DNA from 2 places in the Methylovorus glucosotrophus genome. Region 1 is predicted to be linked to the other one. Evidence: predicted binding sites of a transcription regulator. Region 1 holds the regulator's gene; the other holds the start of a gene.
The links. The regulator sigma-54, encoded in region 1, starts transcription at its own class of promoters, with help from an activator protein. The targets are predictions, from matches to a motif close to TGGCACNNTTCCTGCT.
Positions count from the first base shown of each region.

Region 2: the regulator sigma-54 is predicted to act here: its motif matches at 1,950-1,965, upstream of glnA (type I glutamate--ammonia ligase).

Region 1 covers NZ_VMSE01000002.1:144,298-147,715, reverse strand. The annotation lists gene lptA (lipopolysaccharide transport periplasmic protein LptA) at 1-90, shown strand, start outside; gene lptB (LPS export ABC transporter ATP-binding protein) at 147-869, shown strand; gene FNL37_RS11655 (RNA polymerase factor sigma-54) at 894-2,348, shown strand; gene hpf (ribosome hibernation-promoting factor, HPF/YfiA family) at 2,376-2,705, shown strand; gene hprK (HPr(Ser) kinase/phosphatase) at 2,789-3,418, shown strand, end outside.
Region 2 covers NZ_VMSE01000001.1:462,646-466,063, reverse strand. The annotation lists gene mtgA (monofunctional biosynthetic peptidoglycan transglycosylase) at 1-481, opposite strand, end outside; gene aroE (shikimate dehydrogenase) at 478-1,302, opposite strand; gene FNL37_RS02090 (rhodanese-like domain-containing protein) at 1,321-1,776, opposite strand; gene glnA (type I glutamate--ammonia ligase) at 2,044-3,418, shown strand, end outside.

The DNA of each region.
Region 1 (3,418 bases):
GCAACGCCTGCCACGCCGACCGGGCGTGTACGTGCCGTTATTCAGCCCAAGAAAAAACCGGCTGGCACCGATGGCGCGACGGCCAATTAACCTGCCATGCTGACAATCCGTCAGTCTGGCGTGCAACACGATATACCTGAGTAAACATGAGCCAATTAATCGTAGAAGGTCTGCGCAAGAAATATAAATCCCGCACGGTGGTGCAGGATATTTCGCTGCAACTCAATAGCGGCGAAGTGGTAGGCTTGCTGGGCCCCAACGGCGCAGGCAAGACCACCAGCTTTTACATGATGGTAGGTCTGGTGGCCCTGGATGATGGGCGCATTCTGCTGGATGGCAAGGATCTGAGCCGTCTGCCCATACACCGTCGTGCGCGCCTGGGCCTCGCCTATCTGCCGCAGGAGCCCTCGATTTTCCGCAAGATGACGGTGGCCGAAAACATCATGGCGATTCTGGAGTTGCAGAAACTGGCGCCAGAACAGATGGAGAACCAGCTGGAATCGCTGCTGCAGGAACTGCATATCACGCATATCCGCAACAGCATGGCGGTCAGCCTGTCCGGCGGTGAACGCCGCCGCGTTGAAATCGCCCGCTGCCTGGCCACCAACCCCAGCTTCATTCTGCTGGATGAGCCATTTGCCGGCATCGACCCCATCGCCGTGCTGGACATTCAGAAGATCATCCGCTTTTTGACCGAACGCAATATCGGCGTGCTGATCACCGACCACAACGTGCGGGAAACATTAGGTATTTGCGACCGCGCCTATATCGTCAATGAAGGACGCGTCTTCGCGGCAGGCAAGCCCAGCGAAATTATTCACAACGATAGCGTAAGAGAAGTGTATCTTGGTAAGGACTTCCGCCTCTAAGCACACATTTGGCGGCCCCCACGTATGAAGCAAAGCTTACAACTCAAATTTTCGCAACACCTGGCGCTGACTCCGCAACTGCAGCAGTCCATCCGTTTGTTGCAGCTATCCACGCAGGAGCTCAATCAGGAGCTGGAAACCCTGCTGCAGGCGAATCCATTGCTGGAACGCGCTGACAAGATCGAAGAACCGCTGGAAATCCCCGACAACTTCATTGCAGCGCCAGTAGCCCCTGAGCCCAGCGTGGCCGCCACACCGGAGGAAGCTCCCCGCCAGGATGAATTTGGTGGCGATGACTATTTTGAATTCGGCAGCAGCAGCGGCAGTAACCGCTGGGAAGACAGCAGCTCCGGCAATGACGATGACAATGATTTCAGCTACCAGGAAGCGGTCAGCCTCAGCCTGCGCGATCATCTGCTAGGTCAGCTCAAGCTGTTGCCACTGTCCGAGCGCGACCAGACCTTGTCCATGCTGCTGGTCGATACCATTACCGACGACGGTTATCTGGAGCAGTCGCTGGAAGAGCTGGCCGACATGCTGCCGCCGGAACTCGAAATCGACATGCTGGAGTTGCAGACGGCGCTCAAGCATATCCAGAACCTGGACCCACCCGGCATAGGCGCGCGCAATCTGGCAGAGTGCCTGTCCTTGCAATTGCGCGCCTTGCCACCAGATACGCCTTATGTGGATCTCGCCATCAAGGTTGCCGAAACGCACTTGCCCCTGCTGGCAGCCCGCGATTACGCAAAACTGAAAAAATTGCTGGCCTGCGACGATGATGTATTGCGCGAAGTGCAACAGCTGGTGCTGCAACTCAATCCCCGCCCAGGTGGTGAATTCAGCAAAATCACGTCTGATCATTACATTCAGCACGAAATCGTGGTGAAGAAAATCAAAGGTGTCTGGCTGGCCCATCTGAACGACGAAGTCGTGCCCAAGCTGCGCATCAACCAGCTGTATGCCGGCATCCTCAAGCGCAATCGCGAAAGCTCGAGCCAATACCTGATGAGCCAGATGCAGGAAGCCAAGTGGATGATCAAGAACATCCAGCAGCGCTTCTCCACCATCCTGCGCGTTTCTCAGGCGATTGTGGATCGCCAGCGCAATTTCTTTGAGCACGGCGAGGTCGCCATGCGCCCCCTGGTGCTGCGCGAGATTGCCGATGAGCTGGGCCTGCACGAATCCACGGTGTCACGCGTCACCACGCGCAAGTACATGCTCACCCCACGCGGTGTTTACGAGCTTAAATATTTCTTTGGCAGCCATGTGGCTACCGAATCCGGGGGCGCTTGTTCCGCCACTGCCATACGCGCCCTGATCAAACAAATGGTCAGCGAAGAGAACCCGAAAAAGCCGCTGTCGGATAACCAGATCACGGATATCCTGGGTAAACAGGGCATCGTGGTTGCTCGTCGCACCATTGCCAAATACCGCGAGTCTTTGCAGATACCCGCGGCCAACCAGCGCAGATCGCTTTGATCTGCGTTTTACCTGAAGGAGTAAATCATGAACCTGCATCTCACCGGACACCATCTCGACGTTACCCCAGCCCTGCGCGAATATGTGCAGAGCAAGCTTGAGCGCGTGAGTAACCACTTCGACCATGTGATTGACGTCAAAGTCACCATGAGCGTAGAGAAGCTGGCGCAGAAAGTGGAAGCCACCATTCATGTGCCGGGTCACGATATCCATGCCGAAAGCAGCGGTGAAAATATGTACGGCGCGATTGACGCGCTGGCTGACAAGCTGGATCGCCAGGTTCTGAAGCACAAGGAAAAAGTAAGCGACCATCACAAGGCCAACGGTGCCCTCAAGCACCAGGCGGCTGCGGAATAAAGGTCTAAACCGGGGACAAGGCAAAGGCGTGTTGTCTTACGTACCGCCAGTTGCCTTGTCCCTGCCGAACATAAGGTAATCATATGGCTACCATCAGTGTTGCACAGCTTTACCGGGATATGCGCCGCAATCTCAAGCTCACCTGGGTTTCCGGGCTGAATGGCGGTGAAAACCTGCTCACCAGTGAAACGGTGACCAAGCCCTCGCTGGCACTGATCGGGCACCTGAATTTTGTACACCCCAACCGCGTGCAGGTGTTGGGCTGTGCCGAGATGGATTACTTGCGCAGCCTGCCCAAGCCAGAGCTCAAGAAAGCCATCCACAATCTGTTTTCCACCGACCTGGCCGCCGTTGTCGTCGCCAATGGTGAAAAACCACCCGCCGAGCTGAATGCCGCCTCGGATGATTTTCAAACCCCCTTGTTCACTTCACCCATGCGCAGCCCGGGGCTGATGGATGTCCTGAGCCATTATCTGGCGCAAGCCGTCGCCGAATCCGAGAGCTCCCATGGTGTTTTCATTGAAGTACAAGGCTTTGGCATTCTGATCAAGGGCAACCCGGCCATTGGTAAAAGCGAGCTCGCGCTGGAACTGATTTCGCGCGGACATCGTCTGGTGGCGGATGATATTGTCGATTTCTACCGCATTGCGCCGGACCGGCTTGAAGGGCGCTGCCCCCCTATCCTGCAGGACTTCCTTGAAGTGCGTGGCCTA
Region 2 (3,418 bases), on a different contig from region 1:
CATTCAGGTAAATCTCATAGATACGCCGCTTGCTCATCATTTTTTCCAGCATGAGCGTGATCATGGCTTCTTCCAGTTTGCGCCAGGGTGTGCGGCGCGTCGACAGAAACAGATTTTTGGAAAGCTGCTGGCTGATGGTAGAGCCACCCGCCACGATACGGCCTTTTTTCAGGTTTTTCTCATAAGCCTTCTGGATACCATCCCAATCAAAGCCTTCATGCTCGACAAACCGGGAATCCTCGGCGGCGATTACCGCCCGTTTCAGATGGATGGATATCTGGCTGTAAGGCACCCACTGATGCCGCAACTCGGCACCGGGTTTATCTTCCTGCAGCAATTCCAGGCGATCGCGCATGAAAGCACTGCTATCCGGATTGTGCTGCACCCACCAGCAGATATGCAGGAATATCCAGAGCTGATACAACACGATCAGCAGCAGCAAGGCCAAGAGGCCGCGCCATATCCATTGGCGCCATGTCATGATTTGAAATGTGCAATCACGGGGGTGGTATCAGGCCGCACCTGGCGCCACAGATAAAACGATTCGGCGGCCTGCTCAATCAGCATGCCAAGACCATCGACCACATGCTCAGCGCCATGCGCGCGGGCAAAGGCCATGAAGGGGGTCTCCCGACCATACATCATGTCGTAGGCCAGGGATCCTGCCGCAAACATGCTGGGCGGCAAGGGTAACTGAGAGTCGGTCAATCCGGCAGAAGTGGCATTCACGACCACATCAAACGCCTGGCCCGGCAGATCTTCAAAGGCCAGCGCCTGTACCGAGACATACAGCAGCTCGCCCTGCGCTTCCACTTTGCGCACCATGGCAAGCGCCTTGTCCAGCGTACGATTGGCCACGACCAGCAGAGCAGGCTGCTGGGCCAGAATGGGATGCAACACGCCTTCGGCAGCACCGCCAGCCCCGATCAGAAGCACGCGCTTGCCGTGCAAGGGAATCGCCAGGTTGTGCTGAATATCCCGTACCAGGCCAGCGCCATCGGTGTTATCGCCAATGATGTGCTCGCCCTGAAACATCAGAGTATTAACGGCACCGGCATCGTGGGCACGCTCGGTCAGCTGCGTTGCCAGAGCATATGCCTGCAGCTTGAATGGCACCGTAACGTTGGCACCTTTATAACCTTGGGCCCGCATGGCCTGCACGGTCTCAACAAACGCATCAAGGGGAGCCAGCACACGGCCGTATTCGAGTTGCTGCGAGGTTTGCTCGGCAAACATGTGGTGTATCAGCGGCGACTTGCTGTGCTCGACCGGGTTGCCGATCACGGCATAACGATCCATCATCACGACCCTGTCTGTAATTTAGCTATTTGTCCAGGGCAGGCCAGCCGCTTTCCAGCCATTAATCTTGCCACGCTGACCCGTTTGCGGATCGGTCGCGCCTTCGAAACCTTCCAATACGTTGTAAGCCTCGGTGTATCCCATGGAGTTAGCCAGCACTGCGGCATTGTGCGAACGGCCACCCGTGCGGCACAAAAACATCACCAGCGCTTCGCGATCCACCTGCTTGTCCAGATGCGCAGCAAAATCAGGGTTGGCTACCATGCCGGGATAAAATGCCCACTCAATGCTCAATGCCTGAGGAACGCGCCCCACCAGCTCAAGCTCGGCGCGGCTTCTTACATCTACCAGACAGGCGCCCGGAGCGGATGCCATCAGCTGCTGGGCTTCCTCTGGGGTGAGAGCGCCTGCATAAGGCAAATTGTTTACCTGAGCGCGCTGCTTGGCTTTTTGTAATATTTGATTGATAGTTTCCATGGTGCACTCGATTATTTTGTAGATTTACCCCGAAGTATAGCGAGAATTTTGCGGCCTGAGCCAAAAGCACCAATTTGGTGCATTTGCCCCAATGATCGCCCGAATTCGGTGCCCCGCTTTTTTATTCTCTTTTCTAAGTGATTATGTGAAAATGAGAATCTCGGGGTTTCCGATGGCACGTTTCCTGCTAGATACATTCAGCAGTTTTTCTATCAAACCATGGGGTTTGATTACTTAATTTACGCTTTTACGTTTTAGGAGAATGAAATGGCGGTAGCCGACGTAATGAAAATGGTGAAGGAAAATGACATCAAGTTTGTTGATTTCCGTTTCACCGATACCAGAGGTAAAGAACAGCACGTAACTGTACCCATCTCAGCGTTCGATGAAAGCAAATTTACCGAAGGCCACGCATTCGACGGTTCATCTATCGCCGGCTGGAAAGGTATTCAAGCTTCCGACATGCAACTGATGCCTGATCCTGAGACTGCCAATATCGATCCGTTCATGGACGAACCTACACTGATTCTGAGCTGTGACGTGGTAGATCCTACCGACGGCAAGGGCTACGACCGTTGCCCACGCAGCTTGGCAAAACGCGCTGAGGCTTACCTGAAGTCCAGCGGCCTGGGCGACACCGCCTACTTCGGCCCAGAACCCGAATTCTTCATTTTCGACTCCATCCAGTGGAATGCCGGCATGGAAGGCTGTTCCGTCAAGATCAACTCCGAAGAAGGTGCATGGGCATCTGGCGAGAAGTTCGAAAGCGGCAACACTGGTCACCGTCCTGGCGTAAAGGGCGGCTACTTCCCAGTACCTCCAGTCGATTCCTTCCAGGATCTGCGCTCAGCCATGGTCATCGCCCTTGAAAACATGGGCGTGCCTGTTGAAGTGCACCACCACGAAGTGGCAACGGCTGGTCAATGTGAAATCGGCACCAAGTTCAGCACTCTGGTACAACGTGCCGACTGGACCCAATTGCTGAAGTACGTGGTGCTGAACACCGCTCACGCTTACGGCAAAACCGCCACCTTCATGCCTAAGCCTATCGTTGGCGACAACGGTTCCGGCATGCACGTGCACCAATCCGTATGGAAAGATGGCAAGAACCTGTTCGCAGGCAACGGCTACGCTGGCCTGTCCGAGTTCGCCCTTTACTACATCGGCGGTATCATCAAGCACGCTCGCGCGCTGAATGCGATCACCAATCCAGGCACCAACTCCTACAAGCGTCTGGTTCCAGGCTTTGAAGCTCCAGTTAAGCTGGCCTACTCTGCCAAGAACCGTTCAGCTTCGATCCGTATTCCTTTCGTGCACTCCGACAAGGCTCGCCGCGTTGAAGCTCGCTTCCCTGATCCTACTGCCAACCCATACCTGGCATTCAGCGCCCTGCTGATGGCTGGTCTGGACGGCGTACAGAACAAGATTCACCCAGGTGAGCCAGCAACCAAGGATCTCTACCATCTGCCTCCTGAGGAAGATGCAGCGATCCCAACCGTTTGCTCCTCGCTGGAACAAGCACTGGAATATCTGGACAAGGATCGCGAGTTCCTCACCCGTGGTGGTGTGTTCTCCGATGACTGGATCGACAGCTACATCGCATTGAAGATGGAAGAAGTCACCAGAATGCGCATGACACCGC